DNA from 2 places in the Paenibacillus sp. FSL R10-2788 genome. Region 1 is predicted to be linked to the other one. Evidence: predicted binding sites of a transcription regulator. Region 1 holds the regulator's gene; the other holds the start of a gene.

Region 1 (5,483 bases):
CATCTATTATACACATTATTATTGGTTTTTCAGTATTTTGCATCAATTCCGCATTAGACTTGTGACTTAAATCATTTACTTAAAAAATCTAATGAAATCCTTATGTTAGTATGTATGTACAGAAAAGCAGCGAGTTTCTTAGGATCTTAGAAACTCGCTGCTTTTATAAAGTCTTTATGTTGGAGCTAATAGCTCTGTATATCTTACAAGGATTGAACTAGTGGAAGAAGCTCCTCAAGGTGATTGATTTCATGATCCGGATGAATATCAAGACTAGGTGCTCTACCTTTTCTATTAATCCAGACCGTGGTCAACCCTGCTGCCAGCCCCCCACGGATATCCGTTGTAAGCTTATCGCCGACCATAACCGCTTGCTCAGGAGTTACATCAAGAAGCTCTAAAGCATGCAGGAAAATTTCCTTATCCGGTTTGCCTTTACCAAAGCTTCCGGAAATCACAATATGATCAAAGAAAGGAATTAACTCTGGCACACCATCTAGTTTTTCTTGTTGCAGTGCAGGACAACCGTTCGTAAGTAGCAAAAGCTTCACTTGACCCCGTAACTGCTCCAGTACATGCATTGTTTCTTCATAGATGTATGGACGTTTTCTGCGCTCTGCTGCGAATTTAGTTGCCAAGGTCTCAGCTAGTGCTTCGTCTTCCACCCCTAAGGCTGCAAGTCCGCGACGCCAAGACTCTTTACGATAAACCGGTGCAAGCTGCTCCAATTGACGGAATTCTGGCTGTTCACCTGCCGTAAAGTTAGCCCAGAGTGCTTCATATGGATTAATTCCGATCATCTTTGTAAATGGGAACGTCTCATAAGATTCATACAAGCTACTTGCTTCCTTACGAACTGCAACTTCTAGTTCTTGTGGATCAATCGTATCCCCGGCGGCTTCACAAGCAGAACGAAATGCTTCTTCGACGCTCCGATCATCCCACAGCAATGTATCATCAAGGTCAAATAGTACAGCAGAAATTGGCATTACAGGTCTCCCTCTCCCTTTAACTGGTCTAGTTCTATTCGTGAACTACTTCAATGTTGTGAGCTTTAGCAAATGCTTCTAATCGTGTACTCATCGCATTAGTATCATAGCGATTCATAAGTCTTGTGAAAATCCATTTCGTACGTTTCCCTTTGTGCTTAATGACTACAGCTCCACGCGAAAGGGTGATTTTCTCAATATCTGCAGCTGGAAGCCCGCGTTCGCGATTGAATTTAATAGTAGACAGTCTTGCTTTTTCCACCTTCAAGTACGGACGACGGAAGAACAATAGCGCTGCCAGCAAATAGTACAGTACTACTCCCAACCAATTAGCCAGCATGCCATTTCCTTTGGCCTGATCAATAGAACCAACTACCCAAAACATAGTGCCAAGTATCACTAACACTACCGGAAATGCAATGTTGCGACCTTTAAAGACTTCGGCATTCTGGGTAGGAGATTTAGAGGCATAAATCGTATCCTTGCCTTGTTTCTTTCTTTGCTTGTTGATTTGCTGTGTGTTGCGTTGAACCATTCTTTCCCAAGAACGGGCCATGTGCGTTCCCCCTAGTCATCCTGAAATATCTATGAAAAGGAACAGCGAGCTAATGTTTAAGCCCCTTGTTACCTTGTTCATGCTCATCGTTATCTACTACTTCAATAGTATTTAATTGTGCTCGGAAGTTATTGCGGATATTCCCCAGGTAAATTTCACGAAGCTTGGCGCGTTCCGCCACTTCCTCTTGATTAAGGCCTACGCTCTTCTGTTTGCGTGCCAATTCGTTAATTCGCGCGACCAACTCATCAATATTCAATACTTTCCCTCCCCCTATAAATTAATTCTAACTCTGCCATGAGAAAAAGAGCTTGTCAAGGTCTACTCCCTGCAAGCTCTACTGGTCATTCTATTATGTTCTCAGAAAATTAATAAATAGGTAAAGTAAGTATGTCTCCAGCGTTAATTTGACTACTCTTAATCCCACTTGAACGTTTAATTCCTTCTATATAAACAACTGTCTTCATATCAGCCGGTTTATTCTTAAGGGCAATACTCCATAGTGTATCTCCACGTTCAACCACAATCCGCTTCTCTTCCTTCATTATAGTCGTCGATCCTGCAAATACATTTCCCACTACTGTTAGGCCAGAAAATACTAGCACGATAATCAATATTAACTTAATAAAGAAGTCCTGACGGAACAACGAAATCATCCCTCCTAGCAAACGTTCCGTTATCTCTTTCACCTTAGCGGAATTACGGGCAACGTCATTATGTCCTAAAGATTCAACCACTGGGGCCTTATCGTAGATGCTGCGGTATGTACTGTATTTTAGCATAATTATCATCCTCCAAACACTTGTTCTTACTTTCGAATTCATAATAACACGAACATGTGTTTTGTTCAATACTATTTCAGAACAATTGTTCTCTTTTTTTCGAGAGACTCAAGTGGTTCATTTTATTATCATTTGTCTACCATTTTTTAACTCTAGCAGATTAATATTTATAATAGTTAGAACTTATGTTTGTGCGAACGGTAGTTCTATGTTATAATTTTCCCAAACATTACTATATGGGGTTGATTCCAATGTCAAAGATTTCAAGTCGCCAGCTGGCGATCCTGGAATTTATACGAAGCGAAGTCCGCAGCAAGGGTTATCCACCTTCCGTCCGGGAAATTGGAGAAGCTGTTGGCCTTGCTTCCAGCTCCACAGTTCACGGTCATTTGGACCGGCTTGAGAAGAAGGGACTTATTCGTCGAGATCCAACGAAGCCACGTGCAATAGAATTACTAGGCCAAGAGGATTCAGAGAATGTTCACCAATTCGCCCAGACCATCTCACGGATTCCTGTCGTAGGTAAAGTTACCGCCGGGGTACCTATCACTGCTACAGAGAATATCGAGGACTACTTCCCACTTCCTACTCACTATGTAGGTGACAACAAAGTATTTATGCTGTCAGTTATGGGTGATAGTATGGTGGATGCTGGCATTATGAATGGTGATTATGTAATTGTTCGCCAACAACAAACAGCGGACAACGGAGATATCGTTGTAGCCATGACTGAAGAAGATGAAGCAACCGTTAAGACCTTTTACAAGGAACGTGATCATATACGGCTTCAGCCGGAGAATCCAGCTTATGAGCCTCTTCGCCTTAATCGCGTAACTATTCTCGGAAGAGTCATCGGATTGTTTCGAGATATCCACTAAGTATGCACTCCTACCATAAAAGGCTGTTCCGCAAATGCGGAACAGCCTTTTTTCTGTGTATTTTGCTTTCTCAACCACTAACGAACATTTGTTCTCGTTCGCTAAAATGGGCATTTTCTATGAATAACCGTTTAGGCGTTCTGCTCATATCCTAATTAGAAAGGAGTGTTGTGCATAATGCCAAATTACCGAATTATTGTAGATCTGACCCAACGAATGTTATATCTTCTGGACAATGATATTGTGATTAGAGGTTTCCCTGTCGGTATTGGTAAGATGTTAACCCAATCCCCAGTGGGAGAATTCACGATTATTAACAAACAACCCAATCCAGGCGGTCCCTTTGGTGCCTTTTGGATGGGACTGTCTAAACCACACTACGGGATTCATGGAACGAATGATCCTTCCTCCATTGGGAAAGAGGTATCCCACGGCTGTATCCGGATGTACAACGAGGATGTGTTAACACTCGCAGCTATCGTCCCTATAGGAACACGAGTAACGATAAGGAATTGAATTCGCTGAGGACGTCACAGCCCCCAAATCACCATATACAGAATGGGGGTCATTACATAAGTAAGTATTTTTTCATTAGCATACTAGGAGTTTGGTGATTATATGTCGAATATTGTTAACAGGATTGCAAATTGAAAAGGATGTGTTTAGTTTTGAATAACTCAAAAATTAGAACCCTCGTCGATTTTAAAGTCGATGCACTGGGTAAGCTGTCCGGTTTACTTTTAAATGATGAACAAGCTAGTGGAAAAAAAGTGAATTTGCTCACCTCTTTTGGCAGCATTCAGGGAATCGTCTCTCCAGCCGTCTCCAACAAAGAGGATGTATTTGATTTAAAATCTTTGATGGATGATGTAATAGTAGACGAATACATATCTTATTTGGGAGCAGAACACCCTGATAAAAATTTCAGCTATAACTTTGTTGTCCTCAATGACGTTACTGTAAGACCTTATGCTAGTTATGGGACTCCGATCGAATACAAACAGCTGATTGTTTATACCGATCATATCACTGCCTTCAATTTTCTATAGGTTACATACTTACCTTAAAAAGCACCCTTGCAGCAACCCCCAATTTTGCGCCATTTGCAGAATCGGCAGGTTTCTCCGGGTGCTTTTTTTGGGCTAATTCCGAAGCCGATCCTATAATTCCACGAATTTCCCTTTTAAAAGATACTAGTGGGGATCATTCAGGCATATCTTTCAATAAGCAACAATTTGAGTCTAATGAGATAACTGGGAGGTGATTATATGCTGATTATCTTAGTGTACTTATTTGCTATTTTAGGAGTTGTTTTAATTCTAAGTGCCGCCATTATAAAATTGAAAACGCTATCCACTTCATCTGATATTTCTATGCTAGTTAATGCGGCTGCATCCTTTAACATCATTTTCACCAAAACATTCATTCCCCCCAATCAATCTCACTTGATCGCACTTAACGAACCTAATAAAAAATTAGCAATAGGCACCAGAAATCCGAAGAACAACAAAAAAGCAGTAGCAAAGCTATACTCTTTCGATAATGTAATGGGATCCGAGATTGTGGTTAACGCACTTACCCTTTCAAAAGTCTCCAAAAGACAACAAAACAGCAAAACAACTGCAACTAGTGCAGATATTAACGTCCTTAAGGAACCTGATGAAGAAGCTAATGTGATAGAAGAACTCACGCTTAAAATATATATGAACAGCAAAGAAACGCCTGTGTATTGTATTTCCTTCTTGCCGGGTTTATTGCCTATTCGACAATCCGACAACCAGTACAAGGAAGCTTACTCCCAAGTACAACAATTGCATGCACTCTTCAGGTCAATCGTATCTGAATAATTAAGTTGTTATCGCCATACCTCTCATTTGATTTCGAAATAGAAAGAACCTAAAATTGCACACTAAACCCATCAAACTGGTGAATACCCGTACCATGTGCCACTACCTTTTGCTCACGTAACTCGCGAACTGCCTTTTTGACCTCTTGTAAAATAGATGGATCTAAACCCAGCGTATTATGAGAGCCATATACTTGGGTAACCCCTGGAATTTCTGTAATCTTCTCTAAGGATGCCACTAAATCAACCGGACTAGTCGAAGGGTAAAAAGCATAGATTGGCGTAACGTCATATAATAAATCACCTGTAAACAGATATCCGTTGGCATGATCAAATAGGCTGATATGACCTGGCGAATGACCTGGTGTGTGGTAAATTTCTATTTCGCGCCCACCTATGTCGAGCACATCCCCCTCTTGTAAAAGAGCCGTT
Region 2 (5,483 bases), 270 kb from region 1:
CAGCTGTAATCTTTTTGCTTGCGGCCAGCACGGATGGAATAGACGGCTACATTGCTAGGAAATATAATATGGTCACCAATCTCGGTAAACTCCTTGATCCACTTGCGGACAAACTGCTGGTATCTGCAGTTCTGATTTCACTTGTGGAGCTGGGCAGATGCGATTCATGGATTGCTATTGTAATCATCAGTCGTGAGTTTGCAGTCACCGGACTTCGCCAGATTGCATTGCTAGAGGGAAAAGTGGTTGCCGCCAGCAAATGGGGCAAGATAAAGACGGTTGTACAAATTGTTGCGATCTCACTGCTGTTGTTGAATAATTTCCCATTTCAATTTGTCAGTATTCCTGTAGACGATATTGCTATTTGGGCCGCAGCGCTGATCACTATTTATTCTGGAATTGATTATTTTGTGAAGAATAAGGATCTGCTACAGCTGCATAATGCGTAAGAATGTAAGCTGGACATACAAGGAAAGGTAATAGGTGAAGCACCTATTACCTTTTTTGAAATCTAAAAGCAGTGTACCTACATTATAACTAGGAGGCGAAAGCCAGGTATGAAAGCGGAGATTATTGCAGTAGGGACAGAGCTTTTGCTCGGTCAAATCGTGAATAGTAATGCCCAGTTTTTGTCTATAGAGCTAGCTGCCATCGGGATCGATGTATACTTTCAAACTGTTGTCGGTGATAACAGCAGCCGCCTGCAGCAAGCCATCGAGATCGCTCAGAGTCGGGCCGACGTTATTATCTTTACAGGCGGAATTGGCCCCACTGAGGATGATCTGACTAAAGACGCACTGGCTGCATCGCTAGGTAGAACGCTCCACATTGATCGTTTGGCGATGGATCATGTACAACGTTTCTTTGATGATCGTAAGATCGTTATGACCGAAAATAACCGCAAACAGGCACTTATAATTGAAGGAACTACACCGTTGCCGAATGAAATCGGTCTTGCGGTTGGGATTGCTTTTGAGCATGAGAAGAAATATTATATTGTGCTTCCAGGTCCACCTCGTGAGATGAAACCGATGTTCGTAGATAAAGCAGTACCGTGGCTACAGCAGCACGCCTTGACGAACGAAACACCGCTTTATTCAAAAATGCTCAAATTTGCCGGCATCGGAGAATCACTGCTGGAGGACAAGCTCATTGAGCTGATTCGCAGTCAGACTGATCCAACGATTGCTCCGTATGCCAAAGAGGGAGAGGTAACTGTTCGTATTTCGACAAAGGCCCCTTCTGAGCATGAAGCTACAAAAAAGCTGGAGATACTGGAACAACAAATCAAGGAGATTTTGCCGGAACATTTGTATGCGAACATTGATGTGCCGCTAGAGCAATTGATAGTGGATTGGATGGCGGATGCCGGCCTGACCTTAAGTGCGGCAGAGAGCTGCACCGGAGGTTTGCTGATGGAGAGTATAACAAATATTCCAGGCAGTGCTTCGATGTTTGCCGGCGGAATCGTCTGCTATTCAAATGACTTAAAGAAAAAGCTGCTGAATGTGCCAAGTGCTTATTTGGAGGGACCCAATGCCCCTGGAGCCGTAAGCCGAGAAGTTGCCGAGGTGTTGGCTGACCAAGTGAGAATGATTGCAGACAGCGATTTCGGCTTATCTGTTACAGGTGTAGCTGGACCGGGTTATTCTGAACGAAAGCCTGTTGGACTTGTATTTATCGGCTTGGCTGAACGGGGACGTAAGACAGAGGTTTATGAGCTTAATCTTAAAGGTACGCGGGAAAATATCCGCTTACGAACAGTTAAGGCTTTGCTGTATCGTCTCTGGCGGAGACTTGAGGAACGCAAGGTGGAGACACCTCTTGAGGGTTCAGACTTGTAATGGGAGATTAGCCCAGTTATAATAAACACATACGGAAGAACCGTGGCACTGAGATTTCTTTGCTGCGGTTTTTTGTATATTTGCAGAGATTTTGATCACGATGCTTTCTCATGATCATAAGTCGTTGATGTCCGGTGAAGTGGAGAATTTAATTAACTTCTATCTCCGGAGGGAGGCTTACAATAAAAGGGATAAATAACGCCCAAGACAAAAAAAACGAATGTATGTTCGAAAAAAAGCTTGGCAAGACCTTAAAAACACGTTATTATATTACTATAAACAGTGAAGGAAGTGGTCTGATTGTCAGATCGTCGTGCAGCGCTTGATATGGCGCTTCGTCAAATAGAAAAACAATTTGGTAAAGGTTCGGTAATGAAACTGGGAGAATCCACGCATATGCAAGTGGAAGTTGTACCTAGCGGATCTTTGGCACTTGATATTGCGTTAGGTATAGGCGGACTTCCAAAGGGACGTATTATTGAAGTATACGGACCGGAATCTTCAGGTAAAACAACAGTTGCTCTTCATGCTATTGCAGAAGTGCAAAGACAAGGCGGACAAGCTGCTTTTATCGATGCCGAGCATGCGCTTGATCCGAAATATGCACGTAACTTGGGCGTAAACATCGATGAATTGCTGCTTTCTCAGCCAGATACGGGTGAACAAGCGCTGGAAATCGCCGAAGCACTTGTTCGTAGTGGAGCCGTTGACATTATTGTCGTTGACTCCGTTGCTGCTTTGGTACCTAAGGCTGAAATTGAAGGCGATATGGGTGATTCCCACGTCGGACTGCAAGCTCGTTTGATGTCTCAAGCACTTCGTAAGCTTTCTGGTGCCATTAGCAAATCGAATACGATTGCTATCTTTATCAACCAGCTTCGTGAGAAGATCGGTGTTATGTTCGGTAACCCTGAGACAACTCCGGGTGGTCGTGCATTGAAATTCTACTCCTCTGTACGTTTAGATGTACGTCGCGTAGAGAGCATCAAGATGGGGAACGATGTGGTTGGTAACCGTACTAAGATCAAGATTGTGAAGAATAAAGTAGCCCCTCCATTTAAACAGGCTGATGTTGATATCATGTATGGTGAAGGGATTTCCAAAGAGGGAAGTCTTGTAGATATCGGTACTGAAATGGATATCGTGAATAAGAGTGGTGCATGGTATTCCTACGAAGGCGAGCGTCTCGGCCAAGGTCGTGAGAATGCTAAGCAGTTTTTGAAGGAACATCAGGATATTGCCCTTATTATTGAGAATAAGATCCGTGAAGCAAGTAATTTATCCACTATTGTTGCTGCGCCGAATAATGATGAGATTGTTGCAGAGCAAGAGGAAGAAGAAAAATTGCTCCTCGAAATCGAATAGTATATTAAACAATAGGACGCCCTGTGATTGATTGTTGCAGGGTGTCTTTTCTTAACAAGTATTGAAAGTAAGACGATAACTGATCTATTGCTATGAGGTGACAAACAACTATGGTAATACAACTGGATTTTGAAGCAGAAGAACAAGATGAGCAGGTGTTATCTGATTTTCCTGAAGGAGAACTCTTAGAGATCACTAAAGTAGAACGTCAAAAGAAATCTGACCACCGTTATATCATACATTTCGGAGCATATAACATGACTGTGCACGAGGACGTCATGATTAAATATCGAATGATTACTGGTAATTCTTTTATGAAGGCTGATTTGGAAGAAATTGTTGTAGCTGATGAGCGTCAACGAGCTTATGTGGAAGGCCTCCGTTATCTTGAACGTAAACCACGCACCGCTATGGAAATGACTCGCCGTTTACGCCAGAAGGAAATAGGAGAGACTATTATTGCGGAAGTGGTGCAGCGGCTACAGCAGGAAAGATTTCTTGATGACCCTTTATATGCTAAGCAATGGGCGGAGCAACGAATAGCGAACCAGCGGAAAGGGAAGATGTGGATTCGACAAGAGTTACGTGAGAAGGGGATTGACAAAACCCTTATATCGGAAGCTTTGGAGAATATTACTCCTGAACAAGAGCTGGAGAGTGCACTCGAAACAGGGCGCAAGAAATGGAATCTCATCCGTGGAGACGCTTCAGATAAGCGAAGAAAGACTGGAGCCTTCCTTATGCGCCGTGGATTCTCGGGCGATATGGTTCGCCAAGTGATCAATACTTTACTTGCGGAAGACAATTATGAAGGTGAAGATGAGGAGTTTTACTAGAATCACTGATTCTCTTGACATTAATGCGTATATCGACTCTCTTGACAATGTCTTTTTATAAATAATAAAATATAACATGAATCGGCATAAAATTAGAATCCTTTTTCCTTCCCAAAAAGGAGACTGTTTTAAACGGTTCACGTACAACTCATATGAAATGTAATCGCCGGATAAGGCGGGCAGTGTGCATGTGCAGCATGTGCAGTATGGCAATCGGTTGTTTACCGGTTTTTTGTATGGTGATGAACGGATAGTTAAACAACTGCACAATTCCCAGGGATATACCTTGGAGAGGAACCAACGAGGAGGTGAACAGATGCTGGAATCATGGATCTGGGTCATTATCGTTCTCGTTGTAGCTGCAATATTCTTTGGGTTCGGTTATTTTATTCGTAAATCCCTTGCAGAAGCTAAAATCCAAAGCGCAGAAAGAGAAGCCGTTGTCATCGTTGAGAATGCGAAGAAGGACGCTGAGGCGCTGAAGAAAGAAACAGTATTGGAAGCTAAGGACGAAGTCCATAGAATCCGTACTGAAGCTGAGAAAGAAACTCGTGAACGTCGGAATGAAATCCAACGGCAAGAGAGACGTTTGCTGCAAAAGGAAGAATCTCTGGATAAAAAAATGGAATCGCTTGAAAGAAAAGAAGAACAAGTAGCTAACAAAGAGAAACGAATTGATGAAACCCAACAGCAAATTGATGTTATTTACAAAAACCAAGTCACTGAATTGGAACGTATCTCCAATTTAAGCATCGAAGATGCAAGAAGTATCATTCTTAGCAATGTTGAGCAAGAAGTTCGCCATGAAACGGCACAAATGATCAAAGAAATTGAACAGCAGGCGAAAGAAGAAGCGGATAAGAAATCCCGTGAAATCATTACACTCGCTATCCAACGCTGTGCAGCTGATCACGTGGCGGAAACAACGGTTTCAGTTGTTACGTTGCCGAATGAAGAGATGAAGGGTCGGATTATTGGTCGTGAAGGCCGTAATATTCGTGCGTTGGAAACTCTTACAGGTATCGACCTCATTATTGATGATACGCCGGAAGCAGTTATTTTGTCGGGATTTGATCCAATCCGCCGTGAAGTGGCCCGTACGGCACTTGAGAAATTGGTGGCTGATGGACGTATTCACCCCGCTCGTATTGAAGAGATGGTGGAGAAATCCCGCAAAGAAGTGGACGAACGGATTCGGGAATATGGTGAGCAAGCTACTTTCGAAGTGGGCGTTCACGGTTTGCATCCAGATTTGATCAAGATTCTGGGGCGTCTGAAATTCCGTACAAGCTATGGTCAAAATGTATTGAAGCACTCCATGGAGGTTGCTTATTTAACAGGACTGATGGCCGGTGAGCTTGGGGAAGACATCGTGCTTGCAAAACGTGCAGGATTACTTCATGATATCGGCAAAGCGCTGGATCATGAAGTGGAAGGT

Evidence for each region. The regulator LexA, encoded in region 1, represses DNA repair genes until DNA is damaged. The targets are predictions, from matches to a motif close to CGAACATATGTTCG.
Region 2: recA (recombinase RecA) is a predicted target of LexA. The motif match lies at 2,062-2,075, and genes of this name have one in related genera.

The regions. Positions count from the first base shown of each region.
Region 1 covers NZ_JBBOQA010000001.1:3,835,804-3,841,286, forward strand. The annotation lists gene NSQ50_RS17000 (HAD family hydrolase) at 204-989, opposite strand; gene NSQ50_RS17005 (hypothetical protein) at 1,024-1,545, opposite strand; gene NSQ50_RS17010 (DUF896 domain-containing protein) at 1,595-1,804, opposite strand; gene NSQ50_RS17015 (LysM peptidoglycan-binding domain-containing protein) at 1,914-2,327, opposite strand; gene lexA (transcriptional repressor LexA) at 2,579-3,205, shown strand; gene NSQ50_RS17025 (L,D-transpeptidase) at 3,383-3,721, shown strand; gene NSQ50_RS17030 (hypothetical protein) at 3,874-4,254, shown strand; gene NSQ50_RS17035 (hypothetical protein) at 4,474-5,052, shown strand; gene NSQ50_RS17040 (MBL fold metallo-hydrolase) at 5,102-5,483, opposite strand, start outside.
Region 2 covers NZ_JBBOQA010000001.1:4,104,918-4,110,400, reverse strand. The annotation lists gene pgsA (CDP-diacylglycerol--glycerol-3-phosphate 3-phosphatidyltransferase) at 1-449, shown strand, start outside; gene NSQ50_RS18140 (competence/damage-inducible protein A) at 558-1,844, shown strand; gene recA (recombinase RecA) at 2,145-3,209, shown strand; gene NSQ50_RS18130 (regulatory protein RecX) at 3,320-4,045, shown strand; gene rny (ribonuclease Y) at 4,362-5,483, shown strand, end outside.